Regions from separate parts of the Pseudoxanthomonas sp. 68-E7 genome, predicted to be linked through region 2. Evidence: predicted binding sites of a transcription regulator. Region 2 holds the regulator's gene; the other holds the start of a gene.

Region 1 (9,559 bases), on a different contig from region 2:
GAACGCGGGCGCGGCGAACTCCAGCGCCATCACCTGGGTGCGGATGCGCTCGGCCAGCCGGTGCGCGACTTCCGGCGACGTTTCGCGCAGCACCAGCATGAATTCCTCGCCCCCCAGGCGGACGAACAGATCGTCGCTGCGGATGCAGCCGCGCACCACATCGGAGAACCGCTGCAGCACCTGATCGCCGGTCTCGTGGCCATGGTGATCGTTGACCGCCTTGAAATGGTCCAGGTCCAGCGCGACCACCGCCAGCCCGCCTTCCAGGGTGACGAAGCGATCGCGTGATCGCAGTTCGCTGTCCAGGCCGCGGCGATTGAGCGCGCCGGTCAGCGGATCGAACAGGGCGCTCTGGCGCAGCGCTTCGGCGGCGCGGAAGCTGGCCAGCATCAGCATGCAGAAGTTGAGCATGAACCAGATCGACAGGTCCGCGTTCACCCAGGACGGGTTCGGGCCGTAGCGCCCGGTCAGCGCATGCATCAGGTCGCGACCGTACAGGTACATCAGCGCGATGCATCCCAGCGTCATGAGTCGTGCCGGCACGTGATCGGGACTGGCGCGCAACAGGCGCAGCTGCCAGATCACCACCGCCAGCACGATCACCTCCACCGCGCTCATCGCGGCCCCCTGCGCATCGCTGTCGCCATGGAACAGCCAGCCACCCAGCGACAGCGCCGCCGCGATGGGCATCATCGCGCGTTCACCGGCGTGCAGCGCGCGCTGGTGCACGAACTGGATCATCGACCAGGCCAGTCCGACCAGGCCGGTGCACGCGAGCAATCCGCCAAATCCGGCCACGGTACTGGCCAGTTCCGGGGCGCCGGACTGCGAGAGCGTCTGCGCGGTGCCGTCGAGCATGGCGGCGCCAAGCGTGTAGGCGAAGTGCGCGACACCCCAGGCGGTGATGCCGCGCACGCCACGCGACACCCGCGACACGTAGAAGAAAAGTCCCAGCAACACCGCCGCCAGCGCGCAGTCACTGATCAGCAGGTGGTAGAAATCGGTGGTCATGAAGCCCGTTGCGCCCGTGTGGCCTGGATAACGTCCTGTTCGTCACCACAACGCAAAACGCGGCGGATTCCGGCTATTTCAGGATTCCCGGCGGGTACGCGCCGGCGAAGTGGATGCCGGGGCGATGCGGCCAGGAGCGCCGCCTCCCCGCGATGGCCCCGTTCAGGGATGCATCTCGACCCGGTTGCGGCCCTTGCGCTTGGCCGCATAAAGGGCGTCGTCCGCGCGCCGCATCAGCTCGACGAAGGGTTCGCCCTCGCTGTCGCCGATGGCGATGCCCAGGCTGATCGTCACCCGGAACGGCCGTCCCTCGGCGGGACTGAAATCCAGCCGCATCATCTGGTTGCGCAGACGCTCCGCCAACTGCCGCGCGGCCTCGCGGTCGGTGCCCGTGGTCACCACCGCGAACTCCTCGCCGCCCATGCGGGCGAACAGCTGATCACTGCGCAGGCCACTGCGGACGGTTTCGCTGAAGCGCTGCAGCACCCGATCGCCGGTCTCGTGGCCGTGGCGATCATTGATGGTCTTGAAATGGTCCAGATCGATGGCGATCACGGTCAGGCCGCGGTCGTTGCGTTCCCCCCAGGTGCTCAGCTCGCCATGCAGGCCGCGCCGGTTGAGCGCGCTGGTGAGGGGATCGAACATGGCGCTGAGCTTCAGCGATTCGGCGGCCCGGAAACTGCACAGCATCAACATGCAGAAATTGAGCATGAACCAGATCGAAAGATCCACGCTGACCCAGATTTCGTCGAAGCCGAACTGGCTGAACGACCAGCCAGGCACCACGCTGCCGTACAGCACCGCCAGCAGGCCGCAGCCCAGCATCATCATCCGCGCCGGCAGGCGATAGGGATCCTCGCGCAGGACGCGCAGGTGCCACAGCATCCACAGCAGGACCAGCAGCTCGACGCAGTTGAGCGCCACGCTCTGGGCTTCCCAATCCCCGCCCAGCGCCCAGATCAGCAGGGGCACGGCGACGGCGACCGGGACGGCCGCCACTTCGCCCGGATGCAGCGGACGGCGCTGGACGAACCGCACGATGGCCCAGCCCAGCCCGGCCATGCCGCCGCACAGGATGGTGGCGCCCAGGTGGGTGGAAAGCAGGGAGGCCGTCGCCAGGCCCGCGCTCTCGAAACCGGCGGTGCCCGCGTCCAGCAGGGTGGCGCCGATGGTGTAGAAGAGATGGGCGGCGCCCCAGGTGAGGATGCCCTGGACGTTGCGCGATACCCGCGCCACGTACCAGAACAGGAAAAACAGCACGACCGCCAGCAGGCAGTCGCTCAACAGCGTCAACAGCACCGACAAGCTCATCCGACCGCCGGCTCCCCCCGGATCCTCATGGGCATGTTATCGGCACTGCGTCACAAAACAACAGGGCCGCGCGAGGCGGCCCTGTCGGAGCGGCGGACGGGGCCTGCCGGCCCGGGGATCAGTCGCCCAGGGTCAGCAGCGAGGCGTTGCCGCCGGCGGCGGTGGTGTTGACCGTCACCGTCTTCTCGGTGGCGAAGCGCGGCAGGTAGTGCGGGCCGCCGGCCTTCGGACCGGTGCCGGACAGGCCCTGGCCACCGAACGGCTGCACGCCCACGACCGCGCCGATCTGGTTGCGGTTGACGTACACGTTGCCGACCTTCACCCGCGCGGCGATGCGGTCGACCGTCTCGTCGATGCGCGAATGCACGCCCAGGGTCAGGCCGTAGCCGGTGGCGTTGATGGCATCGATCACCTGGTCCAGCTGATCGGCCTTCCAGCGCACCACGTGCAGGGCCGGACCGAAGATCTCGCGGTGCAGCTGGTCCAGCGATTTCAGCTCCCACGCGCGCGGGGCGAAGAAGGTGCCGTGGGCGGCGTCCTCGCCGAGGTTGGCCTGCTTGATCAGGCGTGCCTCGGTGGCCATGCGGGCGGCATGGTCTTCCAGGATCTTCAGCGCGTCGGCATCGATGACCGGGCCGACGTCGGTGGACAGCAGGCCCGGATCGCCGATCTTCAGCTCGTCCATCGCGCCGGCCAGCATGGTCATCACCTTGTCGGCGATGTCGTCCTGCACGAACAGCACGCGCGCGGCCGAGCAGCGCTGGCCGGCGGAGGTGAAGGCCGACCCGATGGCGTCCTTGACCAGTTGTTCCGGCAGCGCCGAAGAATCGGCGATGAAGGCGTTCTGGCCTCCGGTCTCGGCGATCAACACACCGATGGCGGCGTCACGCGCGGCCAGCGCGCGGTTGATGGCGCGGGCGGTTTCGGTGGAGCCGGTGAAGGCCACGCCGGCCACGCGCGGGTCCTTGGTGAGCGCGGCGCCGACGGTGGCGCCGTCGCCGGGCAGGAACTGCAGCACGGCTTCCGGAACGCCGGCTTCGTGCAGCAGTTTCACCGCCGCATGGCCGATCAGGTTGGTCTGCTCGGCCGGCTTGGCGATGACGCTGTTGCCGGCGGCCAGCGCGGCGCTGACCTGGCCGAGGAAGATCGCCAGCGGGAAGTTCCACGGACTGATGCAGACGAACACGCCGCGGCCGTGCAACTGCAGTTCGTTGGATTCGCCGGTCGGTCCGGGCAGGCGTTCGGCCGCACCGAACAGCGCGCGTGCCTGGGCGCCGTAGTAGCGCAGGAAATCGACCGCCTCGCGGACTTCGGCGACGCTGTCGGGCAGGGTCTTGCCGGCTTCCTTCACGCACAGCGCGATGTACTCGGGCATGCGCTGTTCCAGCAGGTCTGCGGCATGTTCCAGGATCGCCGCGCGGCTGGCGGCCGGCGTGCGGTCCCAGGCCGGTTGCGCGCTCACCGCGTTCTGCAGCGCCTTCTCCACCGCCGCGCCGTCGGCCGGCTGCCATTCGCCCACGGTCTGGCGGCGATCGGCCGGATTGGTGACCGGCAGCGCCGCGGCCGCGACCACCGCGCCCGGCACCAGCGGCGCCGCCCGCCACGGCTTGACGGCGGCGTTGACGCGCTCGGCCAGCGCACGCAGGTCGTTGTCGTTGGCGAGATTGGCGCCCATGGAGTTGTTCCTGTCAGAAGTCGGGATGGGGGCTGCCTGGTTGCGGAAGAGATCACGCGGCAGCGGAATGCGGGGATGCGGGATCGAGTCGAACGCGGACACGGTTTCCACCGGGTCGCGAATCAGGTCCTCGATGGCCACGTCCTCGTCGGTGATGCGGTTGACGAAGCTGGAATTGGCGCCGTTCTCCAGCAGGCGGCGGACCAGGTACGGCAGCAGGTCCTCGTGCGAACCGACCGGGGCGTAGACGCGGCAGGGCACGCCCAGGCGATCGGCGGGAATCACCTCCGCGTACAGGTCGTCGCCCATGCCGTGCAGCTTCTGGTGCTCGTACGGACGGCCCTGCGCGATCGAACGGATTGCTGCGATGGTCTGCGCGTTGTGGGTGGCGAACATCGGATACAGCGCGTCGCCGTGCTCGAACATGCGGCGCGCGTTGGCCAGGTAGGACACGTCGGTGTTCGGCTTGCGGGTGAACACCGGATAGCCCGGATGGCCGTCGATCTGGGCGCGCTTGACCTCCGCGTCCCAGTACGCGCCCTTGACCAGGCGCACCGGCATGCGCCGGCCCACCCGGCGGGCCAGATCGGCGAGGAAGTCGATCACGTAGGGGGTGCGCTTCTGGTAGGCCTGGACCGCCAGTCCGTAGCCTTCCCAGCCGTCCAGCGACTTGTCGGAGAAGGTGGCCTCGATCAGGTCCAGCGACAGTTCCAGCCGGTCGGCTTCCTCGGCGTCGATGGTGAAGCCGATGCCGTAGGACCTGGCCAGTTGCGCCAGCTCCAGGATGCCCGGAGCGAGTTCCTTCATCACCCGCGCGCGCTTGGCGTGCTCGTAGCGCGGATGCAGCGCCGACAGCTTGATCGAGATGCTGGGCGCGGCAAAGACATCGGGCTTGCCCGCATCGCCCTGGCCTTGCGGACGGGAGTGCCTGCCGATGGCGTGGATCGCCTTGCGGTAAGCCTCCAGGTAGCGCGCGGCGTCCTTCGAGGTCAGCGCGCCTTCGCCCAGCATGTCGAACGAATAGCGGTAGTTGGCGTTGTCGCCCTTGCGCGAGCGGCCCAGCGCTTCCTCGATGGTCCGGCCCATCACGAACTGGTGGCCCATGATGCGCATGGCCTGGCGCACCGCCAGGCGGATGACCGGCTCGCCGACCCGGCCGACCAGGCGCTTGAAGGCGCCGGGCACGTCGTGGCGGGTCAGGTCGTTGAGGTTGACCAGCTTGCCGGTCAGCATCAGGCCCCAGGTGGAGGCGTTGACCAGCACCGAATCGCTCTGGCCCAGGTGCTTTTCCCAATCGGCGTCGCCCAGCTTGTCGCGGATCAGCTTGTCGGCGGTCTCCTGGTCGGGAATGCGCAGCAGCGCCTCGGCCACGCACATCAGCAGCACGCCTTCCTCGCTGCCCAGGTCGTACTGGCGCATGAAGGCCTCGATGGCGCCCTGGTCCTGCGCGCGCGCGCGGACCCGCTTGACCAGATCGGCGGCCAGCGCCTGCGCCCGGGCCTGCTCGTCGGCGGGCAGCCGGGCCTGGGCCAGCAGTTCGCGCACGTGCTCGGCTTCGTCGCGCAGCCAGGCGGCGGTGATGGCGGCCCGCAGCGGTGGCGGCGGGGCGGGGAGTTCGGGGGAAACGATGCCGGTGGACGCCGGCGGCGGGGCCGCCTCGGTGCCGGACTGGGGCTGGGAGCTCATGAGGGTCATCAGAAGCGAGCGATGGAGCCGGATAGTGTAGTGAGCCAGGGCACCGTTCGCGAACGGATGGAAGCGCATGGCGCGGACCGTTCCCCGCCGTCCCCGCCGCGAGGGCCGGAACCCGGCCAGGGCGGGTCAAACATTGACCGAGATCATTGCAACTTGCCGCAACAGGGGGGTGAGGCTAACATTTAGAGGTTTTCCGCGGCCTCGTTGCGCGGTTGGCAGCATGATCGAAGTGCTTACGTCATTGCCGGGTATCCACGGCGCGCGGCTCCGGCTGCGACCGCCCCGGGCACTGACGGCCCGCCAGTTCGTGGCTTTGTTCGCCGCGCTGGCCGGGGCGATGTGGCTGGTGGCCCTGCTGGGCTGGCTGGCCGGCAACGCCTTCGCACCGGCCTTCGCACTGCTGCACAGCGCACTGGTGGCCGCGGCGTTGCGTTGGCTATGGCGCAGCGGCGAGCGGGGTGAGGACATCACCATCGGTCCGGAGGTCGTGGAAGTCACCCGCCCCCCCGAGACCGGCACGGTGTTCCGGGCGCATCCGTATTGGGTGCGGCTCCGTATCGAAGCGGATGGCGAAAGGATTTCGCTGGCTTCCAGTGGTCGCCAGGTCGAGGTGGGCAATTTCCTCGGTCCGGGCGAACGCCGGCAGTTGGCGGACAAGTTGCAGGATTTACTGGCGGCCGCGAGCGGTCGCAACCGATGACGCATTTGGGGTCTAGGCAATGACGCAAGTGAATGGGTATTGGAAGCGTTTGATGACGGTCTGCGCGCTGCTGGCTTCGCCGGTACTGGCGTGGGCGCAGCCGTCGGACCCGAAGCCGTGGCAGCTGAACATGGGCAAGGGCGTCACCGCCTCGTCCCAGCATGCCTACGACGCGCACATGGTGGCGCTGATCGTGTGCATCGTGATCGGCATCATCGTGTTCGGCGCGATGGCCTACGCGATGTTCAAGTTCCGCAAGTCCAAGGGTGCCGTGGCCGCGCAGTTCAGCCACAACACCACCGCGGAAATCATCTGGACCGTCATCCCGGTGCTGATCCTGGTGGTCATGGCCTGGCCGGCGACCGCCAAGCTGATCGCCATGTACGACACCCGCGACTCCGAGATGACCGTCAAGGTCACCGGTTACCAGTGGATGTGGAAGTACGAATACCTGGGCGAGGACGTGTCCCTCACCAGCCGCCTGGACCGCGAGTCCGACCGCATCCGCCAGAGCGGCGAGAAGCCGGACCTGGCCAAGAATCCGCACTACCTGCTGGACGTGGACAATGAACTCGTCCTGCCGGTCAACACCAAGATCCGTTTCGTGATCACCGCCGACGACGTCATCCACGCCTGGTGGGTGCCGGCGCTGGGCTGGAAGCAGGACGCGATCCCGGGCATCGTCAACGAGGCCTGGACCGACATCAAGGAACCGGGCGTGTACCGCGGCCAGTGCGCCGAGCTGTGCGGCAAGGACCACGGCTTCATGCCGATCGTCGTGCGCGCGGTGCCGAAGGAAGAGTTCCAGAAGTGGCTGGCTGCGAAGAAGCCGGCTCCGGCCCCCGCTCCGGCCCCGGCGGCTCCCGCCGCGCCGGCGGAAGCCGCGCCCGCCGATGGCCAGGCCGCTCCGGCCCCGGCCACCGACGCCGCCCCCACCAGCGAGCAGGCTGCGCCCCCGGCGCAGGCCTGATCGTCCGCTTAGCTGCAAGAGATCACGAACATGGCCCATACCGCCGTCGATCACCACGACGATCACCACGGTCACCAGCAGAGCTTCATCGAGCGTTGGTTCTTCTCGACCAACCACAAGGACATCGGCACGCTCTACCTGGTTTTCAGCTTCATCATGTTCATCATCGGCGCGGGTATGTCGGTGATCATCCGTGCCGAGCTGATGACCCCGGGCCTGCAGTTCGTCAAGCCCGAGTTCTTCAACCAGATGACCACCGTGCACGCGCTGGTCATGATCTTCGGCGGCGTGATGCCGGCCTTCGTCGGCCTGGCCAACTGGATGATTCCGCTGCAGATCGGCGCGCCTGACATGGCGCTTCCGCGCATGAACAACTGGTCCTTCTGGATCATGCCGTTCGCCTTCAGCCTGCTGCTGCTGACCCTGTTCCTGCCGGGCGGCGCGCCGGCCGGTGGCTGGACCCTGTATCCGCCGCTGTCGCTGCAGGGCGGCGCCAACGTGGCCTTCAGCATCTTCGCCATCCACATGATGGGCGTGAGCTCGATCATGGGCGCGATCAACATCATCGCGACCGTGCTGAACATGCGCGCCCCGGGCATCGACCTGCTGAAGATGCCGATCTTCTGCTGGACCTGGCTGATCACCGCGTTCCTGCTGATCGCGGTGATGCCGGTGCTGGCCGGCGCGGTCACCATGCTGCTGACCGACAAGTTCTTCGGCACCAGCTTCTTCAACGCCGCCGGCGGCGGCGACCCGGTGATGTACCAGCACATCTTCTGGTTCTTCGGTCACCCCGAGGTCTACATCATGATCCTGCCGGCGTTCGGCGTGGTGTCGGAAATCATCCCGACCTTCAGCCGCAAGCCGCTGTTCGGCTACCAGGCCATGGTGTACGCGACTGCCTCGATCGCCTTCCTGTCGTTCATCGTGTGGGCGCACCACATGTTCACGGTGGGCATGCCGCTGGGTGGCGAAATCTACTTCATGTTCGCGACCATGCTGATCGCCATTCCGACCGGCGTGAAGGTGTTCAACTGGGTCAGCACGATGTGGAAGGGCTCGTTGACGTTCGAGACCCCGATGCTGTGGGCGGTGGGCTTCGTCATCCTGTTCACCATCGGCGGCTTCTCCGGCCTGATGCTGGCCATCGTGCCGGCGGACTTCCAGTACCACGACACCTATTTCGTGGTGGCGCACTTCCACTACGTGCTGGTGACCGGCGCGCTGTTCTCCATCATCGCTGCCACCTATTACTGGTGGCCGAAGTGGACCGGCCGCATGTACAACGAGACGGCCGGCAAGTTCCACTTCTGGTGGACGGTGATCTTCGTCAACCTGCTGTTCTTCCCGCAGCACTTCCTGGGCCTGGCCGGCATGCCGCGCCGCATCCCGGACTACAACCCGGTGTTCGCGGACTGGAACCTGGTCAGCTCGATCGGCGCGTTCGGCATGTTCCTGACGCCCTTCATGATGGCCATCATCCTGTGGAGCTCGCTGCGCAACGGCGCCAAGGCCGAAGCACGGGCCTGGGAAAACGCCCGTGGCCTGGAGTGGACCGTGCCCTCGCCGGCGCCGCACCACACCTTCAGCACCCCGCCGGTCATCAAGGATGGTGATCTGGCGCACGGCGACGTGACCCACTGAGCCGGGTGACGGGTGGCTGAGTCCATGAACGCTCCGATGCTCTCGCCGGAAGAAGCCGCGCGCCGCCGCAAGGCGGTGCTGCGCACGGCGTGGATCGTGGGTGGCCTGGCCTTCGCCATCTTCGTGCTGTTCATCCTGCGCGCGGTGTTGAGCGCATGAGCGGCAAGGCGTCCAATTCGGCGGGCCTGCTCAAGCTGGTGGGCGTGGCGCTGGGCGTGTTCGTGCTGACGTTCTCGCTGGTGCCGCTGTACCGCATCGCCTGCGAGAAGGTGTTCGGCGTGCGCCTGGAGAAGGGACCGGGCCAGGCGCAGGTCGCCGAAGTCAAGGCCAAGCGCACCGTCACCGTGCAGTTCGACGGCGGCGTGAACTCCAAGCTGCCGTGGGCGTTCCATCCCGAACAGCTGACCATGCAGGTGGTGCCGGGCGAGCTGTACGAGGCCAAGTACTTCGCGCGCAACGATGGCCAGCGGCCAATCGTCGGCAGCGCGGTGCCATCGGTGGCCCCGGCGCGCGCCTCGGGCTATTTCACCAAGACCGAATGCTTCTGCTTCAC
Region 2 (9,559 bases):
CCATTCGGCGGAACGCACGCGAAAAGCAAATCCCCCTCGGTCCCCCTTCTTCGAAGGGGGAGGAAAAGCTCAGCTTTCCCTAATCCCGAATCCCGAATCCCCAATCCCCAATCCCCGCCTTACTTCAGCAACTCCGAGGCGTCCAGCAGGATCACCGTGCGACCGGACAGGCGGGCCACGCCGCGGAACAGGGGATGGGTGATGCGGCACATGCGGGTGTTGTCGGGCGGTTCGATCTGCTGCTCGCTCAGGGAGGTGACGTCCTCCACCGCGGACACCCGCAGACCGAGGATTTCGCCGTTCTCCTCCAGCACCACGATGCGGACATGGCTGTCCGGGGTGATCGCGGCGCGACCCAGGTACAGGCCCAGGTCGAGTACGGGCACCACCTGGCCGCGCAGGTTCATCACCCCGAGCATGTGCGGGGCGGCGCCGCGCAGCGGCAGCAGGGTGGCCGGCAGCACCACCTCCTGCACCTTCAGCAGTTCCAGCGCGTAGTGCTGCTCGTCGCAGCGCATGCGCAGCCAGCGGGTGCTGCGGTCGCTGGCGCGACGGCGCTCCCCGTGCGGGGAACTGGCCGGGGCCTCGTCGTCCTCGTGGCGGCGACGCTGGAGCATGTCGAACACCGGCTTGGCGTACGCCGGCATCGATGGCATCGCCGGCGGCGCGGCGACGGGCGCGGGCGCAACGAAAGGGGCCTGCAGCGCGGGAGGGACGGGTTCGGGTACCGCGCGCTCGGCGACGGCGCGCTCCGGCGCGACGGGTTCCGGCGCAGGCGGCTCCCGCCCGCGCGCGGCATCCGCGGCACGCGCGCCGGGCGCGGCGCCGCCGTGCAGTTGATCGAGCAGGGCTTCGAACTCGTCGTCGCTGATCAGATCGCCGGCGGGCGGCGCGATCGTCGCGGGTGTCGCCTCGACGGGTGTCATCGGGATCTCCCCGGTCTCTGGAAGGGGCGTGGGTGGATCGGACGCCACCGGAGTGGCGGCGGGCTGCGCGACTTCCATCCGTTGCAGCGCCAGGATGGCGTCCGGGTCGTCGGCCACGGCGATGCCGCGGGTCGTGGCGAGCAGGCGTTCCAGCACGTCTTCGTGTTCGGCGTCGAACGCGTCCGTGCCGTCGCCGGCGTCCCCGGCGGGCGTGACGAGGCTCAGCGCGACGGTGGCCGGCGTTCGGTCGGCGTCGTGATCGATCGGCGGCGGGTTCGCCACCGCCTGCAACACCGGCGGCGGGGCCGGCGCGGCGACCACCGGCGCGGGCGCGGGCGCGATATCCGCGCCCAGCAGATCCCGCAGGTAGTCGTCGAGCGCCGGCTGCGCGCTCACGCGGCCTGCTCCATCTGCACGCGCTCGCTGCTCAGCAGCCAGTCGAGCGCGCGCCGATAGGCGGACAGGCCACGGCCCGGATACTGATCCGCCGCCAGCGGCTTGACCAGTTCATCGACGCTGCAGATGCGGGTGTCGTTGGGAATGGCGTCTTCCCACACGCGCTCGCCGTGGGCTTCCTGCATCTGCCGCAGGGTGTCGTTGCCGGTGCGGGTGCGCTTGTCGTGCAGGGTGGGCAGCACGGAGGCCGGCAGCGGACGGCGGCGCGAACGTTCGATCATGTCCACGGTCCGGCACATGCCGGCCAGGCCGTGCAGCGCCAGCGGCTCGGTCTGGGTGGGGATGATCACGCGATCGGCGGCGGCCAGCGCGTTGACCATCAGCAGGCCCAGCGTGGGCGGGCAATCGAACAGCACGTAGTCGTAGTCCTGGCCGCCGCGCGCCAGTGCGTTGGCCAGCGCCAGGCCAAGGCCGGGCTGGGTGGCGCTGCGGCGTTCCAGCGTGGCCAGCGCGGTCTGCGCGGCGACGAAGGAGAGATTCTCGATGCCGGTCGCGCGCACCAGCGGCGCCAGTTCCGCGCTGGCCTGGTCGAACAGGTCCAGCACGCCGGCGGGCGCCGGTTCGGCCGGCACGCCGAAGGCGCGGGTCAGCGAGGAATGTGGATCCAGATCCATCAGCAACACGCGGTGGCCGCGCATCGCCAGGCCACGACCCAGCGCCAGGGTGGTGGTGGTCTTGCCCACGCCGCCCTTCTGGTTGGCGATTGCCCACACGCGCATCAGTTCAATCCTCCTTCAAGGGTGGGCGCCAGCGCATCGGCGTCGGCGGCCGTGGCGGGCGTCAGTGTTTCGACCGGCGTCGGCGCGATGGCCGGCGCGGCGGGCGAGGCGGCAATCGCCGGCAGCGAACCGCCCGGCGCGTGCTCGCCCTCGCTGGCCAGGATCACCAGCAGCACCCGGCGGTTGCTGTTGCGGCCTTCGGCGGTGGCGTTGTCGCCGATCGGACGGAACTCGCCGTAGCCGATCATCGCCAGCCGTTCCGGCGGGATGCCGTCGCGCACGAACAGGTGCACCACGCTGGCCGCGCGCGCGGCCGACAGTTCCCAGTTGGAAGGGAACTGGAACGTGCGGATCGGGCGGTCGTCGGTATACCCCTCCACCCGCACGCCGTTGGGCACGCCGGCCAGCACGTCGGCCAGGCTGGACACGGTGCGCTGCGCGGCCGGTTCCAGCGCGGCCGAGCCGGTGGCGAACAGGATGTCGCTGTTGATCTGCACTTCCAGCCACAGCTCGGCGCGGCGCACCACCACCAGTTTTTGGTCGACCAGCGGCGCCAGCGCCTTCTCGATGTTGTCGGCGATGGTGTCCAGTTGCTGGTGCGCGTTCTGCATGCCCTTGGCGTCCACGCTCATGTTCATCTGCGAGGCCATCGCCGCCAGCAGGGTGACGTTGGGTGCGGGCGAGGGCGCGGACGGGCCCTGCTTGGCGCCGGACTTGATCGGCGAGGGGCGATCGAAATCGGCGCCCTGCAACTGGTGGTTGCCGACCTGGACCGGATTGATGGTGCGCGGCGCGCCGCCGAACGCGGCGGTGAGCGCGTCGGCCATCACCCGGTACTTGCCCTCGTTGAGGGTGGAAATGGCGTACATGACCACGAAGAAGGCCAGCAGCAGCGTCATCAGATCGGCGTAGGGAATGGCCCAGGCCTCGTGGTTGACGTGTTCCTCGTGGGATTTCCGGCGTGCCATGCGGGTGCCCGATCAGTGCAGGAAGCCGGCCAGCTTGGATTCGATGTTGCGCGGGTTCTCGCCCTGGGCAATCGCGATCAGGCCCTCGATGATCATCTCGCGCTCGCGGCTCTGTCCGCCGATCACGCTTTTCAGCTTGCTGGCGACCGGCAGGAAGAACAGGTTGGCCGAGGCGATGCCGTAGATGGTGGCGGTGAACGCGGCGGCGATGCCGTGGCCCAGCTTGCTCGGGTCGGCCAGGTTCTTCATCACCGCGATCAGGCCGAACACGGCGCCGATGATGCCCAGCGTGGGCGCGTAGATGCCCATCGCCTCGAACACCTTGGCGGCGGCCAGGTCCTGGTGTTCCTGGCTGTTGAGATCGATTTCGAGCATGTGCCGGATGGCTTCCGGCTCCAGGCCGTCGACCAGCATCTGCAGGCCCTTCTTCAGGAACGGATCGTTCTGTTCGTTGACCAGTGGTTCCAGCCCCAGCAGGCCCTGCTTGCGGGCGATGTTGCTCCACTCGACGATCTGCGCCACCAGGCTATCGTGGTTGGCGCCGGGGGGGCGGATCACCCAGCGCGCAATCGACACCGCGCGCTTGAACACCGCCGGTGGCGTGTGCACCAGGATCGCGGCGACGGTGCCGAGGATGACGATGACGAAGGCCGCCGAGGACCACAACGACGACACGCCGGCACCCTTGAGGATGCTGCCACCGACGAGGGCGACCAGGGCGAGGATGAGACCGATGAGGCTGAAGATATCCATATGCGGTGGTATCGGCCGTGGCGGCGCGGACTTGAGTTGGCGGGGGCGATCCGGTCCTGCCCGGTCTTCGGCCGCGGGCGGCTTGCCGGGACGAATCGACAAGTCCGGGATTCGTGTCGGGGGCGGGATATCAGCGGAGCAGGCTCAGCACCACGGGTGTCGCATGCGCCCCCATCCGCCCCCGTATCAAGTACGGGGCAGGCTCTTCGGGCACCTTCCCCCGCGGGCGGGGGAAGGGAAGCGGGACGGTCACGCGGCCGCTTCGCGCAGGCCGTCCACGTCCAGGATCAGGGCCATGCGGCCATCGCCGATCAGGGTCGCGCCGGCGTAGCCGCGCAGGCCGCGCACCGCGCGCGGCAATGGCTTGATCACCACTTCCTCGCGTCCGCGCACCTGGTCGACTACCAGGCCGAAGCGCTGGTCGCCCATCTGCAACACCACGATGGTCAGCAGCGGCGCCTTGATCGCCTCCACGCCCAGCCAGCGGCGCAGGTCGACCAGCGGCAGCGTGTTCGATTGCCGGTCCAGCACGGCCTGGCCGTCGAACCAGCGCAGGCTGGAGGCCGGTGCATGCAGCACCTCCATCACCCGCGCCAGCGGCAGCGCGTAGACCGGGTCGCCGGCCTGCACCAGCAGGGTCGGCAGGATCGCCAGGGTCAGCGGCACCCGGATCAGGAAACGGCTGCCGCGCCCCAGCTGCGAATGGATCTGGATCTGTCCGCTGAGTTCGCGGATGCGCGACTGCACCACGTCCATGCCGACGCCGCGGCCGGAGATGTCGGTGATCTCGGCCTTGGTGGAAAAGCCCGGCAGGAAAATCAGTTGCAGGCATTCGTCGTGCGACAGGCGAGCCGCCGCTTCCGGATCGATCAGGCCCTTTTCCAGCGCCTTGTCGCGCAGCCGTTCGGGATCGATGCCGGCGCCGTCGTCGCGGATCTCGATGGTGACGTAGTCGCCTTCCTGCTGCGCCGCCAGCCGCACCTGGCCGCTGCGCGGCTTGCCGGTGGCCTCGCGCAGGTCGGGCAGTTCGATGCCGTGGTCGATGGCGTTGCGGACCAGGTGCACGAGCGGATCGGACAGCGCCTCGACCAGATTGCGATCCAGTTCGGTGTCCGCGCCGATCAGTTCGAGGTCCACTTCCTTCTTCAGCGAGCGGGCGACGTCGCGCGCGACCTTGGGGAAGCGCGAGAACACCTTGCCGACCGGCTGCATGCGGGTGCGCATGACCGCGTTCTGCAGGCGCGCGGTGGCGATATCCAGGCCACTGACCGCGCGATCCAGTTCCTCGTCGCGCAGGCGCGCGCGCAGGGTCTTCAGGCGATTGCGCGAGAGCACCAGTTCGCCGACCAGGTTGACGATCGCGTCCAGTCGCCTGGTGTCCACGCGGATGGTCTGCTCGGCCTCGCTGGCGCGCGCGGCCGGACGCGGTGGCGCGGGCGAAGGCGCCACGGGGCGCGGTGGCGCGGCCGCCGGCGGCGCGGCCTTCGGTGGCGGGACGACCGCCGCGCCGGGCACGGCGCCGCCATGCAATTGATCCAGCAGCGCTTCGAACTCGTCCTCGCTGATCAGATCGCCTCCGGCGGATGGCGCCGTGGTCGGCGCGCCGCCGCCGTGCAACTGGTCGAGCAGGGCTTCGAACTCGTCGTCGGTGATCAGGTCGCCGCCGGCGGCGGCGACCGGACGCGGCGCGGCCCGGGCCGCGGGCGCGTTGCCGGTATCCACGTTGAACTGGGCGATCAGCGCGGCGGGCGCGTGCGGCGGCTCCTCGCCCGCGCCGACCGCGTCGAGCATGCGCTGCAGCCAGTCCAGCGATTGCTGGGCGGCGTCGAAATGATCCGCCTCCAGGGTCGCCTTGCCGGCGCGGACCATGCCCAGCGCTTCCTCGGCGGCATGGCACAGGTGCACCATCGCCTGGATGCCGAGGAAACCGGCGCCGCCCTTGAGCGTGTGGAAGCCGCGGAACACCGCGTTGAGCTGTCCGCTGTCGCCGGGATCCTGCTCCAGCGTCACCAGCTGTTCGCCGAGGCGTTCCAGGATTTCCTGGGCCTCGATGAGGAAGTCGGCGGCGATTTCAGGCGTGACGGCGGACATGGTTCGGCTCGGTGGCGGAGGCTGCGGAGGGCGGGCGGCTAGAGGCCCAGGCCCGACAGCAGGTCGTCGGCGTCATCCTGCGAGAACGCGTTCTTGTCCAGGCCGGCGACGGCGGGGCCGGCCAGGCCGCCGTCCTTCTTTTCCGGCGGCGGCAGCCCGAGTTCGCCGAAGCCTTCGTGCACGCGGCGGACGATGCCGGCGACGCGGCGGATGATCTGGCCGGTGAGATCCTGGTAGCTCTGCGCCAGCGCCATCTCCGACAGCCCGGCGCGGATCTCGTCCACCACCCGGGTCTGCTCGGCGCTGAGCGCGGTCGCCTTGAGCTGGTCGGCCAGGCCGCGGCACTGTTCGGCCAGATCGAGAGTCTTGTGGCTGGCCTGCTCGGTCATCGCGACCACGTGATCCAGGCGCGCGCAGGCGTCGTCGAGATCGCCGGCGCCGTGGGTGGGCGGCAGTTCGCCGAGGGTCTGCGCGAGCTCGCGGGCCAACCGGCCCAGGCCCTGCATCATCGGCTGCGTGCGCCAGGCGGCGATGGTGTCCAGTTCGCGCCGCCAGCCGGCCTCATCGCCCTGTTCCAGCGCGTCCAGCGCGTGCTGCAGGCGCTCGACCAGCGCGGCGCGGGCGCTGCCGGCTTCCATGACCGCCGCCATCAGGCCGCGGCTCCGAGGCGTTCGAAAATCTTGCCGAGTTTCTCTTCCAGGGTCTGCGCGGTGAACGGCTTGATGATGTAGCCGTTCACGCCGTTCTGCGCAGCCTCGATGATCTGCTCGCGCTTGGCCTCGGCGGTGACCATCAGCACGGGCAGGGTCTTGAAGCGGTCGTCGGCGCGGATCGCCTTGAGCAGTTCGATACCGGTCATGCCCGGCATGTTCCAGTCGGTGACCACGAAATCGAAGCTGCCCTGGGCCAGCGCGGTCAGCGCGCTGGAGCCGTCGTCGGCCTCGGCGGTATTGGTGTAGCCCAGATCGTTGAGGAGGTTCTTGATGATGCGGCGCATCGTCGAGAAGTCGTCCACGATCAGGATCCGCATGTTCTTGTTGGCTGTCACGAAAGGCTCCGGGTGAAGCAGGGCAAGGGTGGTCTCGAGGACCTTATCGGCAGGAAGCGGGGAAACTTTTGGGTCGGGATTGGAGGCTTGGGCGGGGATTGGGGATTGGGGATTCGCAAGAGCTTTTGCTTTGCCTCCCCCTTTGCAAAAGGGGGATTGAGGGGGATTTGCTTTTGGCGCCAAAAGCAAGCGCTTTTCAACCGCCGAATGGCGGGTCAATCCCGGTCGCCCGCTCCGCGGGCGCCCGCCCCCTTTTCCAAAGGGGGCTCTTCCAATCTCGACTCCCCAATCCCCAATCCCCGCCCAAGCCCCAATCCCGGCTCAATCCTCCAGCCCGGCGTCCACGCTCTCGAATACATTCAGCCGGCCGCGCAGGCGCAGCATGGCCTGGCCGTGGATCTGGCAGACGCGCGATTCGCTGACGCCGAGCACCGCGCCGATTTCCTTCAGGTTGAGCTCCTGCTCGTAGTACATCGACAGCACCAACTGCTCGCGTTCGGGCAACTGGCCGATGGCCTTGATCAGCGACTGGCGGAACTCGCCGCGTTCGAGCTGCTGCTGCGGGCTGGGGCCGCCGGTGACCGCGGTCTGCGGTTCGCCGTGGTCCTCGATGTGCGATTCCAGGCTCAGCACCTGGCCGCGGGCGGCGTCCTCAAGCAGGCGCAGGTACTCGGGCAGCGGCATCTCCATCGCCGACGCCACTTCGGTGGCGATGGCGGCGCGGCCGGTGCGCTGCTCGATCTCGCGCACGGTGGCCGCGGCCTGGCGGGCGCGCCGGTGCACCGAGCGCGGTACCCAGTCGCCGCGGCGGATCTCGTCGATCATCGAGCCGCGGATGCGGATCGAGGCGAAGGTCTCGAACGAGGCGCCCTGTTCGGCGTCGTAGCTGCGCGAGGCTTCGAGCAGGCCGATCATGCCGGCCTGGATCAGGTCGTCGACCTCCACGCTGGCGGGCAGGCGCGCGGCCAGGTGGTGGGCGATGCGGCGGACCAGGTCCGCGTGCACCGTGACGAAGTCGGTGGCCGCCGCTTTCTGGACGGCACGGTATTGGGCGGCGCCGGTACTCATGCAGGCACGCTCCGGTTGATCATGCGTTCGACGAAGAACTCGACGTTGCCGCGGGCGCCGGACGGCGGCTGCCAGCGTGCGGCGACCCGGGCGATTTCGTTGATGGCGCGCGCGGACGGACTGCCCGGATACGCCTTCACCACCGCCTGCTGGCGCTGCACCGCGCGGCGCAGCCAGTCATCCTGCGGCACCGCGCCCAGGTAGTGCAGGGCGACGTCGCCGAGGAAGCGCTCGCACACGCGGGCCAGCTTCTCGTACAGCTTGCGGCCCTCGTTGGGGTCGCGGACCATGTTGGCGATCACGTGCACGCGGTCCACGCCGCGCTCGCGCGAAAGCACCTTGATCAGGGCGTAGGCGTCGGTGATCGAGGCGGGCTCGTCGCACACCACCACCACCGTGTCCTGCGCGGCCTGGCAGAAGGTCAGCACGCTGTCGGTGATGCCGGCGGCGGTATCCACCACCATCACGTCCAGGGCGCGCTGCAGTTCGGAGAACACGTTGACCAGGCCGACGTGCTCGGCCGGCGAGAGTTCGGCCATGTGCCGGAAACCCGACGAGGCCGGGACGATCAGCAATCCCTCCGGGCCTTCCAGCAACACGTCCTCCAACTGGCAGCGTTGGGCGACCAGATCGGCCAGGGTGTACTTGGGGGTCAGCCCGAGCAGCACGTCGACGTTGGCCAGGCCGAGGTCGGCGTCCATCAGCAGGGTGCGCTTGCCCATTTCGGCCAGCGACGCCGCCAGGTTGACCGACACATTGGTCTTGCCGACGCCACCCTTGCCGCCGGTCACCGCGATCACGCGGACCGGATGGAAGGCGCCGGTCAGCGGCGGGGTGCTGCGCGGATTGGTCTGCAGCAGGTGTTCATGCGACATGGATGGTCTCCGCGTGGCTGGGTTCGTCGGCTTCCCGACGCAGTTGATCCAGGCGCAGGACCAGGTTGGGCGCGCTGGCGCGATGCAGGTCGTCCGGCACGCGCTGGCCGTCGGTGATCCAGGCCATCGGCAACTGGTGATCGACGATGACGGACAGGGCGCTGCCGAGCCGGCCGGTCTCGTCCACCTTGGTCAGCACCACGCCGTGCGGCTGGGCGCCGCTGAAGCGGCGGACCACTTCGTCCAGATCGCCGAAATGCGAGTTGGCCGGCAGCACCAGAAGGGTATGCGCCTGTCCGGCGGCGCGCAGCCAGTTGAGCTGGCCGACCAGGTTGCGATCGCGCTGGCCCATGCCGGCGGTGTCGATCAGCACCAGCTTGTAGTCGCGCAGGCGCTCCAGGGTCTGCGCCAGGCGCACGTCGCTGTCGGCCTCGTGCACGGCGATGCCCAGTTGGCGGCCGTAGCTGTGCAGTTGTTCGCGGCCGCCGACGCGCACGGTATCGGTGGTGACCAGGGCCACGTCGCGCGGATTGTGGCGGTCGGCGTAGGCCGCCGCCAGCTTGGCGATGGTGGTGGTCTTGCCGGCACCGGTCGGGCCGACCAGGGCGATCACGCCGCCCTGTTCCAGCGGATCCTGCGGCAGGATCGGCAGCTT

Evidence for each region. The regulator FliA, encoded in region 2, starts transcription of late flagellar genes. The targets are predictions, from matches to a motif close to TAAAGTTTNNCNNNCNNNGGCCGATAA.
Region 1: the regulator FliA is predicted to act here: its motif matches at 2,359-2,385, upstream of AC3DE2_RS08465 (GGDEF domain-containing protein).

Annotation. Positions count from the first base shown of each region.
Region 1 covers NZ_JBYMTI010000003.1:67,727-77,285, reverse strand. The annotation lists gene AC3DE2_RS08470 (GGDEF domain-containing protein) at 1-1,011, opposite strand, end outside; gene AC3DE2_RS08465 (GGDEF domain-containing protein) at 1,174-2,322, opposite strand; gene putA (bifunctional proline dehydrogenase/L-glutamate gamma-semialdehyde dehydrogenase PutA) at 2,441-5,683, opposite strand; gene AC3DE2_RS08455 (DUF2244 domain-containing protein) at 5,913-6,392, shown strand; gene coxB (cytochrome c oxidase subunit II) at 6,412-7,362, shown strand; gene ctaD (cytochrome c oxidase subunit I) at 7,393-9,006, shown strand; gene AC3DE2_RS08440 (hypothetical protein) at 9,031-9,165, shown strand; gene AC3DE2_RS08435 (cytochrome c oxidase assembly protein) at 9,162-9,559, shown strand, end outside.
Region 2 covers NZ_JBYMTI010000007.1:268,581-278,139, reverse strand. The annotation lists gene AC3DE2_RS17840 (chemotaxis protein CheW) at 120-1,322, opposite strand; gene AC3DE2_RS17835 (ParA family protein) at 1,319-2,101, opposite strand; gene motD (flagellar motor protein MotD) at 2,101-3,069, opposite strand; gene AC3DE2_RS17825 (flagellar motor protein) at 3,082-3,822, opposite strand; gene AC3DE2_RS17820 (chemotaxis protein CheA) at 4,072-5,913, opposite strand; gene AC3DE2_RS17815 (protein phosphatase CheZ) at 5,952-6,563, opposite strand; gene cheY (chemotaxis response regulator CheY) at 6,563-6,943, opposite strand; gene AC3DE2_RS17805 (RNA polymerase sigma factor FliA) at 7,283-8,029, opposite strand; gene AC3DE2_RS17800 (MinD/ParA family protein) at 8,026-8,904, opposite strand; gene flhF (flagellar biosynthesis GTPase FlhF) at 8,894-9,559, opposite strand, start outside.